One region of the Exiguobacterium sp. ZWU0009 genome, then DNA from elsewhere that is predicted to be linked to it. Evidence: riboswitches for the same ligand, from Rfam matches in the RefSeq annotation. Region 1 holds a riboswitch; each other region holds the start of a gene.
What was found. A riboswitch is a leader RNA that binds a small molecule or an ion and turns the genes downstream of it on or off. The one in region 1 is predicted to bind S-adenosylmethionine.
Positions count from the first base shown of each region.

Region 1 (9,775 bases):
ATTCTAGGTGTTTGAGGTGACGGGTCACCGCCGCGTGATCGACATTGACGCGTTTTTGCAATTCTTTTTGACTGATCGTTTGATCGACTTGTAGTTGAGCAAGTAGATCCATTCGCGTCTGACTGAAACCATCCGTACAGAGATCGAATTTTTGAGCAATCGTCTTATTGACGGAGACGAGTGCATAGATCAAACGTCCTTTTTCGTTGCAGGAAATACTCAATCCATCACATCCTTCCCTTCGTTCGAAGAAACCTTTGACGTATCAAAGATTGATATGTAAACGAATATAACGTGTTTATTTTGGTGACGCAACTTATCTGCTTCTGACATAAAAAAAGATATCATTCACGCAGAATGATATCGAGTCAGGCGACTTAACTAATATGGCGTTCAGACGCTGAAAGTCCTTTTGCATCAATCGCTGCAATGATCCGGCGGAAATAGAACAACCAAAATTGCAGGAACGGTCCGATTAAGAAAATCGAGAGGATCGTACCGAAGAAAACAGGTCCCCCAAGCAACCAGCCAATGCCGCATGCCGTAACTTCCATGATCGTCCGCATCAGACGAATCGACGTTCCAAAGCGCTCTGCAAGTGTCAATGTCAACCCATCGCGTGGACCGGCCCCGTATCCGACAGCGACATACAGACCAGCGCCCATTCCAATGATAAAGATGCCGAAAATCAGCCAGAGTGTATTCAACCAGATCGATTCAAAAGACGGTAAGAGATGAGAACCAAGAACAAGATTCATGAAGACACCGACGAAAATCGCGTTGACGAGCGTTCCGATTTGCGGTGTGACACGGTCTAACGCGTATTTAACGAACACGAGTAAGAGACCAACAAGCAAGATGATCGTTCCGACGGATAGTGGTGTCTTCTTTTGAAGACCGAGATGCAACACGTCCCACGTCGAGACACCGAGTTCAGCCGTGATCATCATCGATGAGCCAAGAGCGAGTAAAAATAAACCGAGTAGGAAGAGTCCCCACTTTAACGTAGCGCGTAACAACCAGGAAGCGCGATGACGCGTCATGTCTGGCACCTCATTTCTTAAAAATAATTGATTCGTTAACTGTATCATGAGGAAAGTGGAAGAAGAAAGACGAAATTTTCCGTTTTTTCCATCTTAAGAAGGAGGGGAAGGTCAAAAGAGAAACGTATACTGAAGAAAAAGGAGGGATAGAATGAAAGCGATCCGGCACCTGATTCGTTTTACATATATAGAAGCCGTCTGTTGCGTCTTTCCCGTGATGATTTTCGCAGCGCTTGCTCTTTCACGTTATCTTCCTACTGAACCGGTTGCTCGATACGATCTCCTGTTGCTCTGGTGTATTCTCATCCAAATCGTCTTACTCGTCACGCGTTATGAAACGATGGAAGAATTCAAACTGATCTTATTGTTTCACGTCATCGGTCTAGCACTTGAACTGTTCAAGGTGAACGTCGGGTCTTGGAGTTATCCGGAAGACGCTTTGACGAAAGTGGCTGGTGTTCCCTTATATGCAGGATTCATGTATGCAAGCGTCGCGAGCTATGTCTGCCAGGCGTTTCGGCGATTTCAATTACGATTCATAGCATTTCCTCCCCCGTGGCTTGCGATTAGCGTCGGCAGTCTCGTCTATCTCAACTTCTTCACCCACCACTGGATCTTCGATGCACGCTGGCTATTGATGGTCCTCGTCGTCCTTGTCTTCTATAAGTCTTGGGTTCATTTTACGATCGAGCAGACGATCTACCGGATGCCGCTCGTCCTGTCCTTTTTACTGATCGCCTTTTTCATTTGGATTGCAGAGAATATCGTGACGTTCTTTAAAGGCTGGGTCTATCCGCATCAAGAAGGAGGCTGGGCAGTCGTTGATCTTGGAAAATTGTCTTCTTGGTTCCTGCTTGTGATCATCACGGTTTTAATTGTCATCGTTGCAAAATATAAGCGTCAGGATCCGGCTGTGGAAATTCAGCAACGTACCTAAATAAAAAAACAACCCGGTTATTTTTTTGAACTACTTCCACGTTTTTTCGTTGCTATAGTGAAAAAAACGCAAAGGAAGTGGTTACGGATGATGCAACAGGTGTTGGAACGAGCAACTGAATTGGTACAGATGAAATTAGCAGTCGTGGAGCGGTATGAAGATTGGCAACTCTGGCTCGACGAAGTGAACGGAATCGACGAATGGGTCAAGATGTCAGCGTATTATGCACCGCGCGATGTTCAAGAAACACTAGTCATCGACGAAGTGAAACGAGAGAAGCAGACCGTCGTAATGCCACCACAAGTACCGATCGAGCCAGTACGCAAGCAACGTTATGCCTATACGTTTCAGCGGGGATTAAAAGGCGGTACTTTACTAGAGTGGTCCGGCAGTCATATTTCAGAACGAGACGTCCGCGATTGGAATCTCGAGCACGGCATGGAAGTTCGGATCCGTGTCGATCATCAGGATGATCAAAAAACGATGTGCCGTGTTGAAGCCGTCGTCTCGACGGAGCGAATGAGAGAAAATCCGGAACGTGTCGTGTTTGAACAAGCCATCGTCAAGGCACATGGAATCATTGAGGAAACGGTGAATGGTCCACTGCAAGATGAGTCGGACAGACCGTTTTATTATGTCGTACCAGTAGAAGACATGCGCTATTTCCGACTAGAAGCAGGACAACTCGTCGATCTCGCCATGTGGCGCGGACGGAAAGATACACTAACGATTGCTTGGAAACATCCGTTCACGTATGAAGAGCCGATCGTCAACACATCATCAAACCGTCCATCTGAGGTCAAGCAACCGGTAGTGAAGACGCCTGTGACAACGAAAAAGTCAAATCGGTATGCACGAAAAATGAAACGACAAACGGTTCCGAAGGCTAAAAAAGTGCAGCAGCGCATTCGTGTTCAAAAAGAGCGAAAGATCGAACCAATCGTGACGACAGCTGTACCTGGACAATTGATGGATTTCGTCGATAAGACACCGCTTGATTTCACGCGCTTCACAGGTATGCGCCTCGTCATCGTTGGAAACGAACAACAAACGGCTGTTTATCGTGAGTTCTTTGCGCCAACAGGAATCGAATTGATTCATCTCGCAGGAGACGCACAGTCTGCGAAAAAGATTGCTTGTCTCTCCAAAAAGACGGATGCCATCGTCGTCGTGACGAGCCGTGTCTCTCATGCGGCGAGTGCACATGTCATTGCACAGGCGAAAAAACATGGTATTCCGTTCGCGATGGAACGCCTCGACGGTCGACGATCGCTATATACAGCGTGTGAACGACAACTTGAGCGTGCTTGGCTCAACCAGCAACGAGACGGGAAATTATTGAAAAAAGAGTGAAACATTAGAAGAATTCGACCGTAAAGTAAGGTGAGAACTTATTTTTCAAGGAGGACCTTACTCATGTCATCTCAATTAAAAAAAGCAGCGAAGGAGTCGCTCAGCGGTCGTTGGGGATTTGCAGTCCTAGCATTCCTGCTGTTTAGTATCATTCAGGGTGTTCCTAACTTATTTGGATCGGATATCGATGAGCCGTCAAATAGCATGGATCTCGTCGTAATGTTAGTATCGATTTTACTGATTCCATTAGGAGTCGGTTGGACATGGATTGCCATGTCGATTGCTCGTGGAGAAGAAGCGAAAGTGACAGGTCTATTTGAGCCATACGGGATGTTCCTGAAAGTGGTCGGGCTCGCAATCGTTCAATTCATTTTCATCGCACTTTGGACGTTGCTCTTGATCATTCCAGGGATCATCAAATCGTTCTCTTACTTGTTGACGTTCTACATCCTTCGGGATGAACCGTCGATTGGTATCCTCGAGGCAATCACACGCTCGCGTCAACTCATGGACGGTCATAAGATGGAAGCATTCTTACTCTTCCTATCATTCATTGGTTGGGCATTACTCGTGATCGTTACTCTTGGTCTTGCTATCCTGTGGGTCGGACCATACTTCAGCGTCACACTAGCCAAGTTCTATGATCGTGTTCGTGGTGAACAAGCACCAGAGCAGACATCAGATTTCGTCGCACCATATTAATACCGGATCCCGACACTACGTCGGGATTTTTTTATGCTCGAAATAATTCCGATTGGAAAAGACGGTTTAATGGTTGCTTTAGTTCAGTGAATTTTGTACGATGAATGCAACACATCTTATCTAGAGAAGTCGAGGGACTGGCCCGAAGACACTTCAGCAACCCCGCTGTGGCGGAAGGTGCTACTTCCAGGAAGGGATACCTTCTGAAGATAAGAGCGGACAGGACAAGATACCGTCGCTCTTTTCGAACTTCGAAAAGAGCGTTTTTTTTATGATAAGGGGGACGATGGAGTGGAGTATGGTTTTTGGTTACCGATTTTTGGGGGATGGTTACGTAACGTCGAGGATGAACAGATGCCACCGACATTCGATTATGCAAAACAAGTCGCACAAACAGCAGAACGGATCGGCTTCTCGACGACGTTGATCGCGGAATTGAACTTGAACGACATCAAAGGCATCAAGGAACCGAGTCTTGAGGCATGGACGACGGCAGCTGCGATTGCTGCAACGACAGAACGCTTAGAAATCATGACAGCGGTTCGTCCTGGGTTCCATAATCCAGCGACGACGGCGAAGATGGCGGCAAACATCGATCAGTTGAGTGGTGGACGCTTTACGCTCAACGTCGTTTCGGCGTGGTGGGCAGAGGAAGCCAAACAATACAACGGTATCTTCACAGCACACGATGAACGCTATGCTCGGACGGAAGAATTCGTCACGGTCATGAAAGGATTATGGGCAGATGCGTCACCGTATAGCTTCTCCGGTAATCACTACACGATCGAGCAGGCGGAACTTCATCCGAAGCCCGTCCAGCGTCCAGGCATCAAGCTCTACGCTGGTGGAGAGAGTGAAGCTGGAAAGCGGACAATCGTCGAACACTGTGACGCTTATGTCATGCACGGGGGCACGGTCGAAGAAGTAGCCCATAAAATCAACGATATGAAAGTACGCCGGGAATCGACGGGACACGCACCGCTCGAGAGTTTCGGTCTTGCTGCCTACATCATTTGTCGGGATACGGAAGAAGAAGCGCTTCTTGAGTGGCAACGCATTACGGACGTCAAGGAAGACAGCGCCGGTTATGCCGGTTATCAGGATTTCATCAGTAAATCGCAACTGGAGCAACAGGTCGAGCGAAACGATTATTCCGTCTCGAACCGTGGTCTAAGACCGAACTTGATCGGAACACCAGAACAAATTGCGGAACGCATTCTAGCGTTCGAAGCCGTCGGTGTCACGTTACTCTTGTTACAATTCTCACCACAACTCGAAGAAATGGAACGCTTTGCTCGTGACGTAATGCCACTGGTCGAAGCGAAACGAAAGGTAGGTCAACAATCATGACAAAAATTCATATTCTCCACGAAAACCAAGAATGGACGGACCATCTCATCAAACGTCTCGAAGAACTTGAGTTACCGTATGAAGAGTGGCATCTAAATGAAGGAATCGTTCCACTCGATGAACTACCGCCAGAAGGCGTCTTTTACAGCCGGATGAGTGCCTCTTCGCATACACGCGGGCACCGTTACGCGCCGGAGTTGACGGAAGGGGTCCTTGCTTGGTTAGAAGAACACGACCGGACCGTCTTCAACGGAACGCGTGCGCTCCGCCTTGAAGTCAGCAAAGTCAATCAGTATACAGCACTACGTAAAGCAGGCATCCGTGTACCAAAGACGACGGCTGCAGTCGGACGTGATCAAATCGTGCAAGCGGCAAAAGAGATCGGCGTTTCGTCATTCATCACGAAACACAACCGTGCCGGGAAAGGTCTCGGCGTCCAGTTATTCCACTCAATTGAAGCACTTGAAGCCTACCTCGATGGTCCGACATTTGACGAACCAGTCGATGGCATCACGTTGATTCAAGAGTACATCCAAGCACCAGAACCGTATATCACGCGCTGTGAGTTCGTGGGTGGAAAATTCGTCTACGCGGTCCAAGTCGATACGTCGGAAGGATTCGAACTTTGCCCAGCGGATGCGTGTGTGATTGACGACCTGTTTTGCCCAGTTGGTGAAGAAGCACCGCAAACGCCGATGAAGTTCCAAATTGTTGAAAGCTTCGATGATCCGATCATCCAAAAGTATGAAGCCTTCCTCCAAGCGAACCAGATTGCGGTCGCAGGCATCGAGTTCATCAAGGATGCGTCAGGTACGATCTATACGTATGACGTCAATACGAATACGAACTATAATTCGGATGCTGAGGCAGCTGCAGGACGCTACGGTATGCTCGAACTGGCCAAGTTCCTCGGTGCAGCCCTTGAAACAAGCACAGTAAAATAAGAATCTGCTCCCGCCCTGTCACCGGACGTTACAAGACCGGATGACAGGGTATTTCTATAGAAAAGGGGGCGGATCTATGATTACGTGGAGAGAAGAACGACAGCTCGATATTCCGATTGAGGAAGCATGGCACTTGTTTGATCACACGCGATTGCAGCGTTTGATTCCAAACGTCGTCCAGCACGAGGTAATCGAACGAAAACCGGGTGTGGTCGGTTCGACGTATCGTCAAACGTACATGCAGGGTAACCGACTTGAAACCTATATCGTGACCGATTTGGCTTATACGAACGAACCCGACTTCAAACAAAATACGATCGGATTTACGTTGGCTAAAATATTCAAGATCGAGATGACATTTACACTCAAACCACTCGGACCTGATCGATGTCTGTTGATTTATACAGGGAAGAACGAAGGAGCCAATTTTGTTGGAAAGAGTCTGTTGTCGCTTGGAGGCGAGCGAGAGAATGAGAAAATCGTTCATGGGCTGTTGCAACGTGTCGAAGAAGAAGCGGCGAAACAAAAGAAGAACAACGCATGAAAAAACGGATTCCCGTGCCTGGGAATCCGTTTTAGCATCTTATCGATTCGTATATGATTTTTGACCGCTCGTTAAGCCGGATAGATGACCAATACGCATACCGATTCCATCTTTCATCGACTGTTCACGTACTTTTGGATCAACTAAAAGATCAGTTACCGACTGCTAATTTTAAATATAAGTATTGTGATTAAACTTTCGTTTCATCAAATGATTATATCGTTACGATAGTAGGCGCAAACGGGAAATCTGAGGATCATTTTGCATCTCATTCAGTGGTCGAAATCGAACAGCTCGTAATTCTTGTTGATCAAGTGGTAGTTCAGGATCAATCCCGAGTTGAAGTACAGAACTATTCGTGACACGTCGGACGAGAAAACACGTCTCCGTTCCTTGATCGATCGAAATCTCGTAGAGTTGTCGTTCGACCGTGACGTGAAGATGTGTCTCTTCTAATACTTCACGTACGATAGCTTCTTCTTTTGTTTCATTGCTCTCGACACCTCCGCCCGGTAACGTCCAAAATGTCCGGGAAGGCGTGTGTAACTCGACCATTAGGATCTGTTGCTCTTCAATCAACGCCGCGCATACGCGATGCCGCATATCGCATTCCTCCTTTAATGTGTTCAAAAAAAGAGACCGAAACGACAGTTCCGGTCTCTTTTAAAATCATTGCGCGTATAACGCTGTTAGTTGCTGTTGGATCGTATCATTGTTCAAGTACTCATCGTATGTCGTTTCTTTATCGACGATACCGTTTGGCGTCAACTCGATGATCCGGTTCGCGATTGTTTCGACGAACTGATGGTCATGCGAGCTGAAGAGCATTGCGCCTTTATAAGCGATCAAGCCATCGTTGAGTGCCGTAATTGATTCGAGATCCAAGTGGTTCGTTGGATCGTCGAGTACGAGGACGTTAGCACCGCTGAGCATTGCTTTTGAAAGCATACAACGGACTTTTTCGCCCCCAGATAAGACAGAAGCTTTCTTCATGACTTCTTCTCCTGAGAAGAGCATCCGACCGAGGAATCCACGGAGGAACGTATCGCTCTCATCTGCCGGCGAATACTGACGGAGCCAATCGAGAATCGTTTTATCCGAGCCTTCAAAGAATTCCGAGTTGTCTTTTGGCAAGTACGACTGCGAAGTCGTAACGCCCCATTTGAACGTACCGCTGTCCGGTTCCATCTCACCCATAAGGATTTTGAACAGTGTTGTGATTGCGATATCACTCTGGCTGATGAACGCGACCTTATCCGTTTTGTTCAATGAGAAACGAACGTTATCAAGGACTTTGACACCATCGATCGTCTTCGAGATACCGTCGACCATCAAGAGATCATTTCCGATTTCACGTTCCGGTGTGAAACCGACGAACGGATAACGGCGTGACGACGGACGAATGTCATCGAGTGTGATTTTATCAAGCAATTTCTTCCGTGACGTCGCTTGTTTCGCTTTCGAAGCGTTTGAGCTGAAACGCGCGATGAAGGCTTGAAGTTCTTTGATCTTCTCTTCTTTTTTCTTGTTTTGGTCACTTGCCATACGTGAAGCAAGCTGACTTGATTCATACCAGAAATCGTAGTTTCCGATATATAGTTGAATCTTACCGTAATCTAGATCCGCCATGTGCGTACAGACGTTGTTCAAGAAGTGACGGTCGTGGGAAATGACGATGACCGTATTCTCAAATCCGATTAGGAATTCCTCGAGCCATTTGACGGCTTTCAAATCAAGTCCGTTCGTCGGCTCATCGAGTAAGAGAATGTCTGGTTTACCGAACAACGCTTGGGCAAGCAAGACTTTGACCTTTTCCGATCCTGTCAGCTCAGCCATCGTTTTCGAATGAAGGTCTTCTTTAATGCCAAGTCCTTGAAGAAGCATTGCTGCTTCCGACTCCGCTTCCCAACCGTTCATTTCAGCGAATTCACCTTCGAGTTCAGCAGCACGCATGCCGTCCTCGTCTGAGAAGTCTTCTTTCATATAGATCGCATCTTTTTCTTTCATGACTTCGTAGAGACGTTTGTGTCCCATCATAACCGTTTCGATGACTTGGAATTCTTCGTATTCGTAATGGTTCTGACGGAGAACGCCTAACCGTTCGCCTGGTGTGATGATGACATCGCCTTGTTGTGCTTCGATATCACCAGCGAGAATTTTCAGGAATGTCGATTTACCGGCACCATTCGCGCCGATTAGACCATAACAGTTACCTGGTGTGAATTTGATGTTGACGTCTTCGAATAATTTTCGGTCTGCAAAGCGAAGACCGACGTTTTGTACTGTAATCATATAGAGATGAACCCTCGTTTCTAGTAAGTGATGTGCTCATTCGAGTGTACCACAAATCGTGATCTGTCGTAGAGCAGGCAAAGTTCCCTCCATATTAGGACAGAAATTAAAAATAAGCAACCAGACATTTTAAAAAATGAAACATTTTCCAGATGAATGCGTAGAACAAGATAAGGAATTCGTTAGAGGAGGGGTTAGATGGCCATCTTTTTCACATTATTGTTTTTCGCCCTCATCGTTTTGCTTGGCATGGAACTCTACCGCTATATCCAAGAAAAGATCGATAAAGGAGATTCAGAATGAGAGAAATCAAACCGAAGAAAAAAATTCGCCCATCGATGATCATCGCTGGTGTGCTCGTACTAGCGTTGCTTGCAACAACGCCGTTCATCGTTGAACAAATCGAACCTGGACAAGTTGGTGTCGTCTATACACCGTCAAGCGGTGTCAAAGATGAGACGTTATCGCAAGGCTGGCATGTTGTTTCACCGATCACACGAGTGACGGAGTATCCGATTCGGACACAGACAAAAGCACTTGAGAACATGACGCTTGCGACCAAGGACGGAAAGAACATCGTCGTTGACTTTACATACAGCTTCTCCGTCTC
Region 1 is NZ_CP018057.1:3,156,282-3,166,056, reverse strand. Features, by position in the region: gene L985_RS16360 (MarR family winged helix-turn-helix transcriptional regulator) at 1-223, opposite strand, end outside; gene L985_RS16355 (YczE/YyaS/YitT family protein) at 378-1,091, opposite strand; gene L985_RS16350 (DUF817 domain-containing protein) at 1,195-1,980, shown strand; gene L985_RS16345 (DUF2325 domain-containing protein) at 2,068-3,333, shown strand; gene L985_RS16340 (DUF975 family protein) at 3,397-4,035, shown strand; SAM riboswitch class I at 4,149-4,251, shown strand; gene L985_RS16335 (LLM class flavin-dependent oxidoreductase) at 4,327-5,385, shown strand; gene L985_RS16330 (ATP-grasp domain-containing protein) at 5,382-6,329, shown strand; gene L985_RS16325 (SRPBCC family protein) at 6,406-6,873, shown strand; gene L985_RS16320 (NUDIX domain-containing protein) at 7,096-7,476, opposite strand; gene L985_RS16315 (ABC-F family ATP-binding cassette domain-containing protein) at 7,543-9,165, opposite strand; gene L985_RS16310 (prohibitin family protein) at 9,465-9,775, shown strand, end outside.

Region 2 (9,775 bases), 230 kb from region 1:
TTATACAACTTTAGCCTAGCATATCTTTTTCAAGAAAACAAAGCGCAAATGCTTCTGTCTTGTCTCTTTTTTGATTTCGCTCCAGTTCTGTCATCTCTCACCAATTCGTCATCGACTACATCGCAAAAACGACTGGATCACCTGATAACAGTGTGTCCAGTCGTTGTTTTCCGCTTACAAATACCCGTTCTTCCGGTCGTGGAATTCTTGAGCAATCGCCCCGCGCGTCCGTTCATCCGCAAGGACACGAAGTGCTGTCCGAGCGAGGATTTTTGCCCCCGTGATTAATGCTTCATCTCCTGCTTCTGAACGTGCCGCTTCTTTGAACGCTTCCGTATGGGCGACGAGATCATCTGGTCCAATCTTGATATACGGATGGATTGTCGGGATGACTTGACTGATGTTACCGGCATCCGTCGAGCCAAGACCCGGGCGTTCGTCCAAGTGAACGATTTCGCCGAGCGCCTCTGCTTCTTCTTGGAACAGACGGTCGAACGCCCGGTTGAAGACGAGGTTATCGACTTCATTTTGGAAAGCGATGACGTCAAGCGTCGCCCCGGTCGCGAGTGCCGCGCCTTCAGCAACGGCTTTGACTTTTTCCGTGACGGCATTCAGTCGTTCCCGTGTCGTCGCCCGGATGAAGAAACGTGCTTTTGCGTATTCCGGGATGATGTTCGGTGCATCGCCACCATGCGTGATGATTCCGTGGATCCGGACATCGTCCGGTAACTGCTGACGTAAGGCATTGATGCCGTTGAAGAGTTGGATGACCGCGTCGAGAGCATTGATGCCTTCTTCCGGTGACGCCGCAGCATGCGCCGGACGACCAGTAAAGGCAAAGTCGAGCGGATCGACTGCAAGCGAAGAACCCGTGATCCGTGTTTGTCCGGACGGATGGACCATTAAGGCTGCATCGATTCCTTCCAGCAACTGATGTTTGACGAAACTACCTTTCGCACTACCGTTCGGTCCACCTTCTTCGGCCGGTGTTCCCAGCACGACGACACTTCCACCGACTTCATCGAGCACTTTACTAAGTGCGATCGCTGCCGCAACACTCGTCGTACCGATGATATTATGACCGCATGCGTGCCCGATGCCTGGCAACGCATCGTATTCTGCCAGAAAGGCAATCGTTGCGCCTGATCGGTCGCTCGACTTCTTCGCGAAAAATGCTGTATCGTGCCCCGCGACACCAAGTTCTACCGTAAATCCTTCAGCCGTCAGACGTTCCGCATGGAGCCGCGAAGCAAAGAATTCCTCGTTCCCGATTTCCGGTGTCGCATGAATCCGGTGACTCGTCTCAAGATACGATTCTCGTTTTTGTTCGATGTCTTGTTCAATCGTCTCTACCCATGTCGTGCGTACTGGTGTCGTCATATAGTCCACTCTCCTTTTGAATTTATTCGCCGATGTCGCTTAGTGGAACGAACGTCGGGATCGTACTACCTTTGTATTCTTTTTTGATGAAAGCCGCGACATCTTTTTGTTGGTAAAGCGACGCGATTTTTTTCAATTCTTTTTTGTTTTTGTCTTCCGTCCGTGTTGCGATGATATTGATGTATGGTTTTGCTGTCTCGTTCTCATGGACGATCGAGTCCTTGATGGGATTGAAGCCAGCGTCAACGGCAATGCCATTGTTGATGATTGATGCCGCGACGTCCGGTAAGACGCGTGGCGTTTGCCCGGCGACGATCGGGACGATTTTCAGTTTCTTCGGATTCCCGACGATCTTATCGACTGAACCGTTGCCGTCGAAGTCGTCCGGTAACTTGATCAGACCGGCTTCTTGCAGTAACAAGAGGGCGCGCCCCATGTTCGTCGCTTCGTTCGGAACGGCGATTTTTCCGCCGACCGGAATGTCTTTGACATCCTTGTATTTATCCGAGTAGATCCCCATCGGTGCAATGACGGTCGTCGCGATCGGTGACAGCTTCAACTTGTGTTCCTTCTTGAAGGCGTTGAAGTAGGAAATCGTCTGGAAGGCATTGGCGTCGATCTCACCCTCAGCCAGTGCCATGTTCGGCTGGACATAATCGGAGAACTTGACGAGCTCGATTTTGATGCCCTCCTTTTCTGCTTTTTTCGCGACATAGTCCCAAACTTGTGTGTCTGAACCGCTGACACCGAGTTTGATCGTCTTTTCGTCTTCTCCTGATGCTGCGCACCCGGCAAATAAAATCGTCGTTAGTGTTGCTCCAATTGCTACTGCTTTTTTCATGGCTGAATCGCTCCCTTGATTAATGTCTTCTGATTTTTCGTGCGACGATATTGCCTGTCGTCTGTAATCCTTGAACTAAGATGACGAGAATCCCGACCGTGATGATCATGACTTTCGTGTCGAATCGTTGATAACCATAGGTGATCGCTAAGTCACCGAGACCACCGCCTCCAATCGCACCTGCCATCGCTGACGCCCCGATCAAGCCGATCGTCGCGATCGTTAAGTTCAGGATCAGTGAACCGAGTGCTTCCGGTAGGAGGAAGCGGAAAATCGTTTGAAACGGTGTCGCACCCATCGCTTCTGCTGCTTCCAGAACACCTTTATCGACTTCGAGTAACGAGCTCTCGATCAGACGCGCCATGTACGGTGCGGCGTAAAAGACGAGCGGGACGATGGCGGCTTCGGTTCCGATCGATGTCTGGACGATCAAGCGCGTCAATGGAATGATCGCGACGAGTAGGATGATGAACGGAATCGAGCGGAAAATATTGACGATACTGTTGAAGAACGTGAACAGCGGGACATTTTCAAGCAATGCGCCTTTTCGCGTGACGACAAGCAGGATACCGAGTGGTAAGCCGATCAAGGTCGAGAATAAGAGCGAAACGGATACCATCGTCATCGTCTGCAAAAATGCTGTCCAGATATCACTGTAATTAACTAGCATGGGCAAGTACCTCCTCGACCGTCACCTGTGCCTGATCGATGTATTGTAACGCTCGTTTCACTTCAGTCGGCTCACCGATCAACTCGACGAGCAAGGTGCCGAACGGCGTATCCTGCAACTCTGTGATGCTTCCGTGCAAGATGTTGACATCGACGTCAAAGCGTTTTGCGACTTGCGATAAGAGCGGCTGCCCGGTGTGATGTCCGAGAAAATGAATCTTGTAGATCGGATGTGCATTCCGCGACTCGATCAACTGACGAATCGATGCTGGAATCTCGTCATGCATGACAGACCGGACGAAGTTCCGTGCCGTCTCGGTCTTTGGATTCGAAAAGACGTCGAAGACCGTTCCTGACTCGATCAACTTTCCAGCTTCGATGACGGCGACCCGGTCGCAAATTTCACGAATGACGCCCATCTCGTGAGTGATCAAGAGAATCGTGATCCCGTACTCCGCATTGATACGTTTTAATAACTGGAGAATATGATGCGTCGTCTGGGGATCAAGCGCTGACGTCGCTTCGTCACACAAGAGGACGGAAGGTTGCGTCGCTAGTGCCCGGGCGATGCCGACGCGCTGTTTCTGCCCACCGGACAATTGATCCGGATAATGATCCGCCTTGTCCGCGAGATCAACGAATTCGAGCAACTCCGTCACTCGGCGGCGAATTTCGTCTTTCTTGACGCCTGCGAGAACGAGTGGTTTTGCAACGTTCGTAAAGACCGTGTTCGCATTCAACAGATTGAAGTGCTGAAAGATCATCCCGATCCGTTGTTTTGCTTGGCGTAATTTTTTTGGAGACAGTTGCGTTAAATCTTCCCCATCGACCGTCACCGTTCCTGACGTCGGTCGTTCTAACAGATTGACACAGCGGAGCAGTGAACTTTTTCCGGCACCGCTAAAGCCGATGACACCAAAGATTTCGCCTTTTTCGATCGTCAGGTCGACACCGTCGAGTGCTGCAATCGTCTGATCTTTCGTGACGTACGTTTTTTTGACTTGATGAAATGCAATCATTCCGTTTTCCCCCTTCATTCAACAAAAAAGGTCCCTTCTTGAGAAACAAGAAGAGACCTGGATCCGCACAGTGGCAGAATCCACTCCACTCATCTCTCAGACATCTGTCTGATGGAATTGGCACAGTGCTCATAATGAGTCTGTTGCCGAGGTTTCGTAGGGCCAGTCCCTCCACCTCTCTGGATAAGTATTGCGGTATGAAATTCGTATGTGTGTTGTTGCGTTGTTGCTTATGTCGTAAAACTAATTTTTACATTACGGGTCGAAACTTTAAAAGTCAACCAACTTTGCAAAAATAATCCATTTGGCGCATATCGATGGATTTACAAGTTATGAATTAGCTTAATGAACGGATCGTGATTCGTCAAGAAAGATTTGACAAGTCATTTTTGGTCGTGCTACCATCGTTTCAATGATTATTCCGACAATTCCAATATGATATTTATCAAGAGTGAACGAGAGACCTGGCTCTATGACTTCACGGCAACCTGCAATTTGTAAGGTGCTCCGACCAACAAAGCGCGGCTTTGGATGATACGGTGAAAAACTCGTGGGCGTCCAAGCAGTGACGTCGACGAGTTTTTTTCATGAATGGAGGAAAAATAGTAATGATGAACTATCCTGTATTGACTGGTGCTGAAGCGTTTTATCTTCAAGGTGGATCGATCGGTATTCTAATCTGTCATGGTTTTAATGCGACCCCGCAAAGTGTCCGGGACGTCGGTGAGGCATTCGCCGCTGAAGGTTTTACCGTCTATGCCCCGCGCTTACGTGGACATGGAACGAACGTCCGCGAGTTTGAACAATCGACTGCTCGATGTTGGAAGCAAAGCCTGAAAGACGGCTATGAACGTTTACAAGAAACATGCGATCAAGTCTTCGTCATCGGTCAATCGATGGGTGCGACGCTTGCACTGTCACTCGCCGCTGACGGCATTCCGTTTGCCGGCATCATTACGATCAATGCCGCACTCTCCGTTCCATCCTATGAAGCACTTTCGTTCGAGGACGGTCCACAGTACTTACCGGAAGGGGCACCGGACATTAAGCGAGCAGCCTTCGAAATCATCTATGACCTCGTTCCAAGTCGTTGTGCGTTCGAACTCGTCCGTCTGATGGATGAGACGAAAGGACGCTTGGGATCGATCCTTCTGCCGACATTAATTCTCTACTCGGCGACCGATCACGTCGTCCCGCCGTCGAGCTCGGATTATCTGCATCAGCACATCGGAACGAATGATAAACGAAGCTACTGTTTACTGAACTCGTACCACGTCGCGACCCTCGATCATGATCAGGATTTGATCGTTCGTGAGACGATCCGCTTTATCGAACGCTCAAGCCGGTTCTCACAGGAAACGGGATAATAAAAAAACAGCTATTCACTTAGAAGTGAACAGCTGTTACATCAAAGGACGACCGCGACCGGTTCGTCTTTTTTAATTTTCTTGGTGCTGCACCGATTGGAGCGGCTTCGGTTTTCCAGGCACCTCATGGCAATGGCGGCACCGTGGCTCATACGACTCTGAAGCGCCGACTAGGATGATCGGATCATCATAGTTCGCTGGTTTTCCATCAATCAATCGTTGTGTCCGGGAAGCCGGATCACCACATGAAAGACAGATGGCTTGCAGCTTCGTTACGAATTCTGCGCGCGCCAGTAATTCCGGCATCTTGCCGAATGGCTCTGCCCGGAAATCTTGATCAAGGCCTGCACAAATGACGCGTTTTCCGTCTTGTGCAAGTGCTTCGATGACTTGTACGATCTCATCATCAAAGAATTGAACTTCATCGATTCCGACGATTTGTGTTTCCTCTGCTACTGCTGCGTAGAGATCACGACTCGTCGCCATCGGAATCGCCACGACGGAGTTGCCGATATGAGAGACGACATGCTCTTCATGGTACCGGTCGTCGATTGCCGGCTTGAATACTTGAACGGGCAGTTTGCCGTACTGCGCCCGTCTGACACGACGAATCAACTCTTCCGATTTCCCGGAAAACATACTGCCACAAATTACTTCGATCCAGCCGTACTGATTTATTACATGCATCATCGTCCGACACCGTCCTCTAAAAATAGTCACTTTAACGAGTATAGCCCGAAACGGTATCGAGAAAAAGGGTTGACTTCCGGAAATCAAAATTCATTTTTTCTTTACCTAGAATTTTTGTCCTTTCATTCCAACCGTCCCCTATTTCCTGTACACTGAAGAAGAAGACTCTCACGAAAGAAGGTGTCCCCGATTCATCATCTCTTACACGACATCCTGCACCAATATGGTGCCCTTGGTCTCTCCGTCCTTCTCGCAGGTGGTATCGTGGGATTGCCGGTTCCTGATGAGACCCTGCTCGTCCTGTCCGGTTTTTGGATGCATCAAGGCAATCTACCACTCGTCGGTACGATTCTCGCTGCTTACGCCGGCAGTTGCATCGGGATGACGATCAGCTATTTACTCGGATTAAAACTCGGTATGCCACTACTACACCGCGTCGGACCGAAAATGCGTATCTCAGAAAAACATATTCTTTCCGCTGAAGCCGGATTTCGTCGTTACGGAAAATCGGTCTTGATCATCGGTTACTACATACCTGGTCTCCGCCAGCTCTCTGCCTTTTTTGCAGGTGTCTCGAAAATGCCGTTTCGCGTGTTTGCGAGTTATGCGTATACAGGTGCGTTGATTTGGATCAGCGTGTTCTTAGGCGCCGGCTACTTCGTCGGTCGTCACCTCTCGTTCCACAAAGTCATGGACTATATCTTGGCACATCCGGAAGTCATGCCGTATTTAATCGGAATCGCCGGTGGAATCGCCTTCTCATTCGTCTTGAAGACGTATCTCGCGTATCGTTCACAATTCAGTCTATACAAAAACAGCCTGCTTCCGTAATGGAGGCAGGCTGTTTTTTAAGAACCGACAAGTAATTACTTGCGGCCGTATTTTTTGTTGAAGCGATCGACACGACCATCTGCCGCGTTGAACTTTTGACGACCTGTGTAGAATGGGTGCGAGTCTGAAGACACATCCACACGGATGAGTGGGTACTCGTTACCATCTTCCCAAGTGATTGTTTCGTTCGAAGAACGAGTAGAACCGCTTAAGAATTTGTACTCAGTCGTTGAATCCATAAATACTACTTTGTTGTAGTTAGGGTGAATTCCTTGTTTCATGGTTGATTTCTCTCCTTCCGCCCTGGTTCATTTGCTGAGCCAGAGTAAGTTACCTTCCTATACTAAACGATTTTTTTATGCGTCGCAATAGTTATTTTTCGGTCGGTGTTTCCTTCTTGACGGTACGCGGTTTTGCTGGTGCGCGTCGGACCGCCTTCTTCTTTTCTTTCTCGAGTTCAACGAAAAATTCTTCATTGTTTTTCGTGTCACGAATCTTACGCAGGAACGTATCGACGAACTCGTTCGACTCGTTCATCGTCCGGCGAATCGTCCAGAGCGCATCGAGCTGCTCTTTTGGAAGCAACAGTTCTTCCTTCCGCGTACCCGATTTTCGGATGTCAATCGCTGGGAAGATTCGACGCTCTGACAACTTCCGATCAAGATGCAGTTCCATGTTGCCAGTTCCTTTGAATTCTTCATAGATGACGTCATCCATGCGCGATCCCGTCTCGACAAGCGCCGTCGCAAGAATCGTTAAACTACCACCGTGCTCGATGTTTCGCGCCGCACCAAAGAACCGTTTTGGTTTATGGAATGCAGCTGGGTCGATCCCGCCTGAGAGCGTTCGTCCGCTTTGCGGCACCGTTAAGTTATAGGCCCGTGTCAGACGCGTGATCGAATCCATCAAGATGACGACATCCTTCTTGTGTTCGACGAGTCGCATCGCCCGCTCGAGGACCAGCTCAGAAATCCGGACGTGATTGTCTGGTGTTTCGTCAAACGTCGAACTGACGACATCTGCTCCCGGAACTGAACGCTCGATGTCCGTGACTTCCTCAGGTCGCTCATCAATCAAGAGAATAATCAGTTCGACATCCGGATGGTTCTCTTGAATCGAGTTCGCGATTTCTTTGAGGAGTGATGTCTTCCCTGCTTTTGGTGGTGCGACGATCAAACCACGTTGACCAAACCCAACTGGTGCAATCATATCCATGACACGAACGGATAAATGGCGCGGCTCTGTCTCTAGACGCATCAAACGATCCGGATAAATCGGTGTCAATGCCGGGAAGAACAGACGATTACGGGCTGTATCCGGTGCTTCACCGTTAACGGCTTCCACGCTAAGTAATCCTTGGAACCGTTCGTTTTCCTTCGGTGGACGGACTTTACCTGTGACGACATCACCATTACGTAGATTAAAGCGTCGGATTTGAGATGCTGCGATATAAATATCTTCAGAGGATTGGGAATAATTGATAGGACGAAGGAAGCCAAAGCCACCATCGTTTTGCATTTGTGGATTGCCAGGGATGACTTCGAGTACCCCTTCGAGGAAATAAAGACCAGTCGATTCAGCCTGTGCTTTTAGAATCTTGAACATCAACTCGCGTTTACGAGCTTCCCGGTATTGTGGGACATTTTTTGTCTTTGCGATTTCATAGAGTTCTTTTAATGTCAGTTGACTCAATTGAGCCAGTGTATAGGAACGTTCTGGTTTATCTTTTTTATCAGTTGTTGGCATGTTCTTCACCTATTCTTTATAAATTCAACTGCATTCAGCATACTTCCATACATACAGCAGGAGGTATGTAATTTTATTCGTGAACTAAAGGTATCATATTTTTTTTGATTCGTCGTCAACAATCCTTTGCGTTTCTTACTTTGTAATATTCAAAGATATTATTTCAGTTATGTTACAAAAACATCTGTTTTGTCTTCTAACTGAAAAAACGTTTTCAAGTGTGCTCGTGCTAAGATATTCCTGCAGACAAAATTCTTACACAGTTGTAAGGTAGACTGCTTAATCACACACTTAATGATTTCATCATATAACTTACGGACGCAACACACTACATTAAACGGAGGAATTCTTAACATGAAACGTTTTCTAGCATCGATCGCGACAGCAGCCTTAGTGGTTTCAGGTTTTACATCAGTGGGTACAGGTAAAGTTGAAGCAGCGACAGTCACGAAAGTCAAGATCACGGACAACGGTCTTCGTGTTCGGACAGCACCTTCTACGAAAGCAAGCATCGTCGGGAAAGTCAACGCTGGTCAAGTCTTTACATACAAAGGCAAATCAGGCAGCTGGACAAAAATCTCATACGGCGGTAAAACACGCTATGTCTACTCACAATACACAAAGACATACAAATCATCTTCAAGCGCTAAAAAATCAACAAGCTCTTCTTCAAAACGGACGAAAATCCTGAACGAAGCAGCTAAGCACAAAGGAACTCCATATGTATGGGGTGGAACGACAACTCGTGGATTCGACTGCTCTGGTTTCACAAGCTATGTTTACAAGAAAGCAGCAGGCAAAACATTACCACGTACGTCTTCTTCACAATATTCTTCTTCTAAGAAAGTCAGCGTTTCAAGCGTACAACCAGGAGATCTTGTCTTCTTCTCACACGGTAGCGGCATTCAACACGTCGGGATCGCAACGAGCAAGTCAAGCATGGTTAACTCAGAAACAGGTGGCGTTAAATACTCAAGCTTCAAATCAGGGTACTGGGGTTCACGCCTTGTCGGCGCTGGATCTTACCTATAATTCATCATCTCAAAGCGGTTGAGCATTGGCTCGATCGCTTTTTTTCATCTCATTCATAAGGAGGAAACAAGATGCATGTCTTAATCACAGGTGCTTCAAGAGGTCTCGGTCGCGAATTCGCTTATCTGCACGCAATGCAAGGGGATCATGTCCTGCTCGTCGGACGCGATGCGACAGCTCTATTCGAAACGAAGTTCCAT
Region 2 is NZ_CP018057.1:2,925,785-2,935,559, forward strand. Features, by position in the region: gene L985_RS15070 (M20 family metallopeptidase) at 175-1,380, opposite strand; gene L985_RS15075 (MetQ/NlpA family ABC transporter substrate-binding protein) at 1,403-2,221, opposite strand; gene L985_RS15080 (methionine ABC transporter permease) at 2,241-2,891, opposite strand; gene L985_RS15085 (methionine ABC transporter ATP-binding protein) at 2,881-3,909, opposite strand; SAM riboswitch class I at 3,996-4,099, opposite strand; SAM riboswitch class I at 4,349-4,450, shown strand; gene L985_RS15090 (alpha/beta hydrolase) at 4,518-5,276, shown strand; gene L985_RS15095 (thymidine kinase) at 5,349-5,963, opposite strand; gene L985_RS15100 (DedA family protein) at 6,147-6,797, shown strand; gene L985_RS15105 (type B 50S ribosomal protein L31) at 6,833-7,078, opposite strand; gene rho (transcription termination factor Rho) at 7,170-8,543, opposite strand; gene L985_RS15115 (C40 family peptidase) at 8,898-9,575, shown strand; gene L985_RS15120 (SDR family NAD(P)-dependent oxidoreductase) at 9,647-9,775, shown strand, end outside.
Region 2: another riboswitch for S-adenosylmethionine. It lies ahead of L985_RS15085 (methionine ABC transporter ATP-binding protein); the one in region 1 lies ahead of L985_RS16335 (LLM class flavin-dependent oxidoreductase).

Region 3 (9,775 bases), 540 kb from region 1:
CGTCGCAGGCAAGGTCAAGATTTCTGCTGCCTCGTCAGAAGGGAAACAACGGATTCTGCGATTCAAGACACCTCTGACGGTGATTGGTGACGCCGAATTCATCAATGAACGGGAAGTGTTGAATACGGTCGAAGCGGTGACCGACGTCGAGGTGTTGAGCGTGCCATATGCGATTTTACGCGAGCACAATACGACGAACGTCTTTCTGCAATTCCTATTACGGACGATCACAGCAAAATGGTATGCCGACTCGAAATCAGCGTCGCACCATGTGTTGTATACCGTCGAGGAGCGATTTGCGGGATATTTGTTGTCGATTGCTTCTGAAGCCAGTGACAGTTTATTTTATCAGGAGATGCGGACGTCGAACTTACATGACGTCGCTGACTGGCTTGGAACGAGTTATCGTCATCTCAACCGTATCATCACGAAATTATGTGAAGAAGAGATTCTCGTTCGACGACGCGGGAAAATCATCATCGTCGATCTGGAGCGGATTCGCGAGAAGGCGAACGGTAACAGCTATGAGTAAGGAGGAACGAACATGGTAATGGGCATCGTGTGTGCCGTGTTGGCAGGGATGTTGATCAGTTTACAGACGGTACTGAATGCTCGGATGAGTGACGCGTTCGGTGCATGGGCGACAACGACGCTGGTCTTCTTCGTCGGTTTCGTCGGAGCAAGTGTCACCTATGTCCTGTTTCGTGGTGGAACGATTGGGCAAATCCAAAACGTATCGCCGCTCTATTGGTTCGGCGGACTCGTCGGTGTTGGTGTCGTCTTTTGTGTCATGCGTGGAATTCAGTTGCTTGGTCCATCCGTCGCGATTTCTGTCGTTCTGATTTCGCAGTTAAGCTTTGCTCTCGCTGTCGATACGTTCGGTTGGTTCGGTTTACCACAAATTGATTTATCGTTCGGTCAGCTCATCGGTCTCGCCGTCATGGTATGCGGGATCTTTGTCTTGAAGCGGTATCAAGTTGTGGCACCAGAAGAGAAGGCGAAGGATCAGGTAGAACGTGTTTCATGACTTATCTTTTCCATAACAATGAAACAGGTCAGCAAACAAACGTTTACTGACCTGTTTTTTTATGCATTTTTTCGAATTAGACCGTCGTCGTATCTTTCCATTCTTGCTCGATGAAGGCATCGCGACCAGAAGCAGCACGATCTTTTTTATAGTGTTCTGGATTTTTCTTATGGAAGTCTTGATGGTACTCTTCCGCTGGATAAAACTCAGAAGCGGCATCGATCCGCGTCACGATCGGTTGTTTGAAACGATTGCTTGCAGCAAGAGCGTCACGAGAAGCGATCGCTGCTTCATGCTGAGCATCCGTATGATAGAAGATTGCTGGTGCGTACTGCGTGCCGCGATCTTGGAACTGACCGTCTGCATCCGTCGGATCCGTTTGTGGCCAGTAGAGTTCGAGCAGACGCTCGTACGGGAACAGACTCGGATCAAACGTGATTTGAACGACTTCGAGATGTCCTGTCGTTCCTGTTTTAACTTGCTCGTATGTCGGGTGATCGACGTGTCCACCCATGTAACCTGATACGATTCCCTCGATTCCTGGTAATTCTTCAAACGGTGTCACCATACACCAAAAACATCCACCTGCAAATGTTGCTTTTTCCATCCGTATCTTCCTCTCCGTGGGAAATTCCCATTGTATGTCTGACAGCGAGAAAAACGAAAACGACTCCTTCGCTTGGTTGCAAAAGGAGTCGCCGCTTTTTATCAACCAAAGCTTTCGCTTTGCTGGTCGTAGCACCTTGCTATGCGCAGGTTGCTGGGACGTCATCGATCCAGATCTCTCGGTCCACTCTTGATAAGGGTATATGAAGTTGATGTCATTCGTTATCATTGTTGTGATGATACCATTCACAAAGAAAAAAAGTCAATCCTTAGGTTTCAAGGCACGTAAAACGGTCGCTCCGAGTGTTTTCGCACCAACCAACAACGCCTGTTCGTTGATCTTGTACTGCGGATGATGTTGCGGATGATTGACGCGACCGTCCGTATATCCGGAGCCGGTGAAGAAATAACTACCCGGTACGTGCGTTAAGTAATGTGCGAAGTCATCCGCCGCCATCATCGGTGTGAGTGACCGGACAGATGCTTCCGGTAAGAAAGAAGCGGCTTCCTGAACGAGTTTTGTCTCGTCCGGATGATTCCAAAGCGCCGGGTAACCCGTCGTGAAGTCAATCGAATAGGTGGCACCGATGCCGGCACACGTTGTTTTGGCGATAAGGTCGACTTCTTGTCGGAGCTGATGTCGTAGTGTCTCGTTGAACGTCCGAATCTCCCCGACGATGCGTGCTTCACCTGTGACGATGTTCGGAGCCGTTCCCGCATGGAAGGACCCGATCGCAAGGACAGCGGGTTCGAACGGATCGACCCGTCGACTGACAAGGTGTTGGAGGTTACAGACCAGTTGTGCACCGGCGACAAGCGCATCTTTTGTTTTGTGCGGTGCCTGGGCATGCCCGCCTTGACCGTGAACGATGATTTCGAATTCATCGATCGCGCATAATGTATGTCCTTCTCGAAAACCGATCGTACCGACCGGTAAATCATTTTCGAGATGTGTCGCGAAGATCGCATCGACGCCTTCGAGGACACCGGCTTCAATCATTTGGATCGCGCCACCGGGAAAGACCTCTTCACCATGCTGGTGGATGATTCGAATCGTTCCTTGCAATTGATCCCGTAATGGATAGAGTGTAGCAGCAAGGGCCATCACCATCGCCGTATGCCCATCGTGTCCACATGCATGCATGACACCAGGGTGAATCGACCGGAAAGCGAGTGTCGTCTCTTCTTGAAGCGGTAAGGCATCAAAATCTGCACGAACAGCAATCGTCGGACCAGGTTGTTTGCCTTCGATCGTCGCGACGACACCACGACCTCCGACGGCTGTTTCGTGAGGGATGCCCTGCTCCGCATAAAAGTTTGCAATCCGTTCTTGTGTGCGGACTTCCTGGAAAGAGAGTTCCGGATGTCGATGAAAATCACGACGTAACGCGATCATCGTGGGTTCGAATTGTTCAAGTGCTTCAAAAAGTTGAGTTTGCATCTTCAGGCTCCTTTGACGTGTGTCTTTTCGTGAAAATGGGTACAGATACAGGTAATCACGAAAGGGGATAATGAAACATGGGAGAAATCGTCGTCAACGCTGTACTTACAATCAAAGCAGGACTTGCGGATCAAGTCTTCCCGATTCTACAAACGGTCTATCATGCCTCACAAAAAGAAGAAGGGTGCTTACGTTATTCCTTACATCAATCGATCGAGGATGAGCATCAATTCATGCTGTATGAAGTGTATCGTGATGAAGAGGCACTTGAAGCGCATATCGCATCCGATCACTATAAAGCCTACCGTGAACAGATCGAGTTATACTTGATGGATCGACAAGTAACGAAATACGTCGAGATGACATTTTAACGTATTGCGATAAGAAGAGACGAACCCGTCGATTTCGACGGATTCGTCTTTTTTGTCTTACATCGATTTAAATCCGAGGAAATGCTCTTGCCAACGCGGTTCGTAAATCGAGTTGATTTGAAGTTGTGAACCGCCTGCATGGATGAAGTGTTCGCTATCGAGCATGATTCCGATATGCGATGGACCATCTGTATAAGTGTTCTGGAAGAAGACGATATCCGAGCGTTTACCGCTTGTAATACTCGTCCGGCGATTCGTAAAGAAAGCACCGTACCAGTAGCCACGAACGTTCGTCCGACCACCGTATTTTCCAGCCTTGTTCGTCGCGTAGTGAATCAAACCGGAACAGTCAAAACCACCGTTCACGGCATCTTGCGAACCCCATGTGTATGGTGTGCCGATATGTTGGACTGCTGCTTGGATCAGCTTTTCACCACGCGTATTATTCTTTTTAACGACCCGTTTATCGGACGTGATCGTCACAGCGGATACAGGAAGATAAACAGGTGTCCAGCCTGACTGGATGACATAGAAGTTTCCGACTCGATGACGCGGATAAACCCGTTTGCCTTGTTCAACGAGTCCGCTGCCTTTTGGACTTGTCGGACTCGCAAAGAACGACGTCGTCTGTTTGACCGTATAGATTTTCGCCCGGTCGATCGCTTTTTGTGTCAGTCCCATATCGGGTTTGCTCGTGCTGATATAAGGGTTGAGGACGTAACCGGTTTGACCATTTGCCAGGCGAACTTGCCAAAAGTCATCATCAATTGATTTTAGACCAATTAATTTCGTCCCTTTCTTCAAATAGGCAGCTGGGCGACTGTAAGCAACGTCGGCAGAGAAGAGTGGCGTCTGGTCCAGATGGACATAAAATGTCGTGCCTTTTTTTGCTTTTGCCGTCGGCTTGTTCAGTCCGATACGACTCGAATCGACGAAACCAAAGGTGTTTTTATATTTGACGCGTGTATAATAACCGCTTTTTCCGTAAATCGAAATCGAGGTCCCTTTTTTTAATGTACCGATTTTTTTACCCGATAGTTTTGCCTGCGAACGAATGACGACATCGTCTTCCGTCACGTAGCGTTGACCAGTGACGTCATACAGATCCGGCTTTTTCGTGACGAGATCCGTCGTCTTGACGTAACCGTAGACCGATCCTTTTTTCAAGCGTGTGTAACTGCCTCTTGTTCCGTAAATCGTTAGCTTATCAGCTCGTTTGACGGAATACATGATTTTGCTCTTCGTCGACGCAGATGTGTAGACGGACAAGTTGCGTTTCGCGTATCGTGTCCCGGTTGATGCATAGACTTTTCCAGTACCGAGATCAGCTGTCTTGACGTAAGCATGAACTCCACGGAAGATGATCCGGCTATAGGCACCGCTTGTGCCATACACCGTCAGCAGCGTATTCGTTTGATGTTGCTTTAAGACAGGACTTGAAGATTTGGCATCCGAATAGATCGGTGTAGCACGCTGAACATAGAGGCGTGCAGTCTTCGGATAGTATTTCAATGTACCAAGATGTGCCGTCAGCACATAGGCATACTCGTCGTTTCGTTTGATTCGTGTAAATGAACCCTCGATGCCGTACGTTTGAAGCGAAGTATTCACAGGAAGCGATTGTACGACTTTTCCTTTCGTAGTCGCAGTAGCATAGACCGTCGTCTGCTGTTGGACGTAACGTAGCCCTGTTTCCGGATGGTTCACGATCTGCGCATCTGCTAAATCAGCCGTCAATATGAAGGCATAACCCGTTTTAGTCGCCACGCGTGTAAAAGTACCCGTCGTACCGAACGTTTCAAACGCTTGATTTTGAACGACGACTGTCTTCGTGCTTGTCGTCTTCGGTTCAACGAAAAGGGAAGTCGCTCGTTTGGCATAACGCAGACCCGTTTCCGGGTAATTTTCGACCTGCGCATCAGCTAAATCAGTTGTCAATACGAAGGCGTAACCCGTTTTAGTGGCCACGCGTGTGAAAGTCCCCGTCGTACCGAACGTTTCGAATGCTTGATTTTGAGTGACAGCTGACTTCGCGCTCGTCGTCTTCGGTTCAACGAAAAGAGAAGTCGTTCGTTTGGCATAACGCTTTCCAACTAATTTCGGAAGTTGCTCGAGTTGTGCCGTCGGTACGTAGACGTATTGTTCGTTCCATTTCAGACGCGTGAACGTGTCGAAAGTGCCGTATGTATCGATTCGCTGATAGGCAGGAAGTGGCGTCACGACGGTGGGATCAAATGGTGAAGCAACTAATGAGAGTGGACTTTTCGACATCAGCGTAGCTTGTTTTTGAAAGACAGGTGCTGTTTGCGTTAACGCGTTTGTTGCGACATACGCAGTACCTTCTTGCCAACTGACACGAGTGAAGTCACCGTCCGTGCCGAGTGTCTTCAATGTCGTTCCTGCTGGTAGTTGTTGAATGATCGTTGTGGAATCAGCCGTTTGTAGCAACGCAGCATCCTCGTTCAAATAAGCTATCCCGGTCGTCTCGGTGACTGTTTGTGTTTCTACCGTCGGTTGAGCAGGTGGCGATTCAGCGAAAGCGGGTGCGGGTAAAACCGAGCTCAACATCAACGTTGCGGCAAGTCCAGCAACATGAGCAGTCCATTTTTTCATCAAGAGGTTCACTCCAATTCTTAAAATTTGTCATTATGGATAGTGTAGCATGCGCTTGTTTAAAAATTGATAAAAATCAAAAAAATAGGAGATTGCCCATAAAAAAACGGTATGCCTCAGCACACCGTTTGAAGTCATATGTTAGTTATCTTCTTCGTGATCCACTTGCCATTCCCAGTCAAGCATGCCGTAAATCAAGGAATCGCGCCAGTGGTCTTCGAGATAGACCGTCTCGCGAAGCTGTCCTTCCTTCGTCATGCCGACTTTTTGGAGGACTCGCTCAGAAGCGACGTTCCGCGGATCACACGTCGCTGTGATTCGGTGCAATTCTAGTTTTTCGAAACCGAATTGGAGAAGGAAAGAGGCAATCGACGTCGCATATCCATTCCCCCATTCATCGGGTGAGAGGACGTATCCGATTTCGGCGATTTTATTTTCAACGTCTGTGATGACGAGTTCACCGGCACCGATGACGACGTCGCTTGGAAACGTCACAGCAAAAACATACCGACGTCTTGGTGTCTCGAGTTCACTTTCGAGTGCATCGTGCAGGAATTGTTTCGTATCCGTCTCGGAATTCGGACCCCATGACTGGAATTGACTGACGATGGGTTGTGATGCATAGGCGTGAACGGCTTCTACATCTTCTGGTGTAAAACGACGAATCCGAAGTTGATCATTGATTTTATAACGCATGCAGCATCCTCCTCTTTCAGATGAAGTCACTTTGATTCTATTTGACAGATGGGGAACGGATTCCTGTTTGACATAGGAAAAAGGGCGTGCTAGGGTGGTTGTATCGAATGGAATAGGGAGTATCCTCTAGGGTTCCGTACGGCTGGACCGAGGGAGGAACATGGACGTTTGTCCATGCAACGGAGGGATAAAAGCCCGGGAGTAAAGCGAATCGTCTCGCTTACTCCCGGGCTTTTTCATTTGAATTTACCTATCAGGAGGCAATTACTATGGCAAAGTATTGGATTGGCATCATCGTCGCAGCGTGTTTTGAAGTCGGCTGGGTCATTGGATTAAAACATGCGGCAACACCACTTGAGTGGGCTGCAACGATCGTCTGTATCATCGTTAGCTTTACCGTGCTAATTAAAGCGAGTAACCATTTACCAGTCGGAACGGTCTATGCTGTCTTCGTCGGTCTCGGAACAGCAGGAACGGTCGTGACGGATATCGTGTTATTCGATCAAGCCGCTTCCGTGATGAAATTAGCATTGATTGCTGTCTTACTCGTCGGCGTCATCGGTCTGAAGTTAGTCAGTGGAGAGGAGAAATCAGCATGAGTTGGATTTATTTAATCATTGCCGGAATCTTTGAGATGTTTGGTGTCGTCTTAATCAATACGTTCAATCAAAATAAGAATGCGAAGAATCTACTGTTGATGGGAACAGGATTCGGACTCAGTTTCCTATTCTTAACGCTTGCAATGAATGGTTTACCGATGGGAACGGCGTATGCGGTATGGACGGGAATCGGAGCAGCGGGCGGTGCGATTCTCAGCATGGTGCTCTATAACGAATCAAAAGACTGGAAACGTCTGGTCTGCATAGGACTCGTCTTAAGTGCGACAATCGGTTTGAAACTTGTCGGCGAATGATCGTTTCATGTCAAACAGATGACGTTTTAATAGAACGCATTTTTTTTGGCATATTTTAACGCAAAAGAGGAAATACTCCTTATAGAAGTCACGCATGACAAATCGTGTTAATAAGGGGAGAACATCCATGAAAACGAAACAATATATCGGAACGTTCTATTCAGAGGAAGAATTGATCTCAAAAATGGACGAATTACACATTCAAGGACATCGGGAGGAAGACTTTTACGTCATCGTCAAGGAAAAGTCGAACATCGCACTCGTCCGTAGTCAGATGGATGCAGAGATCGCGACGACGAAACCGTCTTGGATTGATCGGATTCGTGGGAACAAAGGTCGTGATCAAGAAGTCGATGATCTGTTCGGATCACTTGATCTATCAGATAATGAGATCGAACAACGAAAAACGGAAGTCGAAGGTGGGGGATTCGTTCTTCTGCTTGAAGTCCAAGATATTCAGTTCGATCCACATTTAAATACAGACAATACACATCCTGATGTAAAGGTCCGTTATGGTAGTGGTGAAGAGACGCATACGTCATCAGATGTGAATTCCAACGCACAGCTCGGCTCAGGTAATCCGCTTGATATTGATAAAGATTCGAAAGAAGAACATGCAGAGATTGATCTGCATCGTGCCGGTACCGATAAGATGCCACAAGATGAGCAGGCAATCGATCATTCGAAAAAGCTCGACGGGAACCGGGAACCGGATATCGCGATGCGTCGGGATGACGATTTCCGACGTCCGGAAACAGAACGCGAGGAAAAAGAACATGATGCAACGCAAGACGGTGAAGAACATCGTCAATCGAAACATCAATCAGATGACATCGCCAAGCAAGACCATGGAAATAATTTAGACCGCTAAAATAATAGACTGGAATCACGTTTTAGGGGCACCATCAAAGAAGGTACTTTTCGGATCAAATCCGAAAAGTACCTTCTTTTTGTATAGAGATTAAACGAGAATCGTCTCGTCTTATTTATGATCCGGATTTGATCCTGTACGCACGTTAGCGTTCAATTGATCAATCGCTTGGATATCAACGTCTGACAGGCTGAAGTCAAAGACATCGAGATTTTCGCGAATGCGGCTTGGCGTAACGGATTTCGGAATCGCAACGATGTCGTGTTGCAGGTGCCAACGGAGGACGACTTGAGCCGGCGTTTTCTGATGACGATCGGCGATATCGACGATGACCGGATGCGTCAACGCGTCGCGTCCTTTCATCAACGGACTCCAGGCTTCGACGACGATACCGTGCTTACGGCAAAAATCTCGGATTGCTTCTTGGCTGAGGAACGGATGGAGTTCGATCTGATTGACAGCAGGAACAATCGATCCTTCGGCTAAAATCCGTTCCAAGTGAGGAATATGGAAGTTCGAGACACCGATGGCACGCGTCTTTCCTTCTGCATAGAGATGTTCGAGCGCCCGCCATGTCTCGACATAACGATCTTCTTTTGGCATCGGCCAATGAATCAGATACAAATCGACGTAATCAACACCAAGCTTTTGTAGACTCGTCTCGAAAGCGGCAAGTGTTTCTTCGTAGCCGTGATCAGAATTCCAGACTTTCGTCGTCAGAAAGATCTCTTCCCGGGAGATGCCCGAGTCACGAAGGGCGCGACCGACGCCTTCTTCGTTCTCGTAAATCATCGCCGTATCGATTGAACGATACCCGGCGCGGAGTGCTTCGCTGACCGCTTCATATACTTCTTTTTCTGGTACTTTAAAGACACCATATCCGAGTTGGGGCATGCTGATGCCGTTATTTAACGTAATCTGTTGCATCGATTCATCGACTCCTTTGTAGTAAATTCTTCTCTTTTCTAGTGTACGCGCTCCTCTTGTAAAAATCGAATGATTGCCGAAGTGAGTTCTTTTGCGTATACTGAGCGATAACAAATATTAGGAGGCGATTCTGTGATTCGACAAGCTGTTTTACAATACATACATGAGGAACACGCACTGGATCAACTCGAAGAAGTGATAGGCGATCGTTCAGCAGTCCTGATTCATGGACGTCAAGCCTATGAAGCAGCCGCTTTTGCTTTACCAGAATTACCACGTCTTTTATTTGAAGGACATTGTACAGATCAAC
Region 3 is NZ_CP018057.1:448,330-458,104, forward strand. Features, by position in the region: gene L985_RS02385 (Crp/Fnr family transcriptional regulator) at 1-532, shown strand, start outside; gene L985_RS02390 (DMT family transporter) at 545-1,027, shown strand; gene msrA (peptide-methionine (S)-S-oxide reductase MsrA) at 1,104-1,634, opposite strand; SAM riboswitch class I at 1,730-1,833, opposite strand; gene L985_RS02400 (M20 metallopeptidase family protein) at 1,896-3,074, opposite strand; gene L985_RS02405 (putative quinol monooxygenase) at 3,152-3,445, shown strand; gene L985_RS02410 (C40 family peptidase) at 3,503-6,058, opposite strand; gene L985_RS02415 (GNAT family N-acetyltransferase) at 6,200-6,754, opposite strand; gene L985_RS02420 (DMT family transporter) at 7,024-7,353, shown strand; gene L985_RS02425 (DMT family transporter) at 7,350-7,667, shown strand; gene L985_RS02430 (general stress protein) at 7,795-8,538, shown strand; gene L985_RS02435 (aldo/keto reductase) at 8,650-9,465, opposite strand; gene L985_RS02440 (iron-containing alcohol dehydrogenase family protein) at 9,598-9,775, shown strand, end outside.
Region 3: another riboswitch for S-adenosylmethionine. It lies ahead of msrA (peptide-methionine (S)-S-oxide reductase MsrA); the one in region 1 lies ahead of L985_RS16335 (LLM class flavin-dependent oxidoreductase).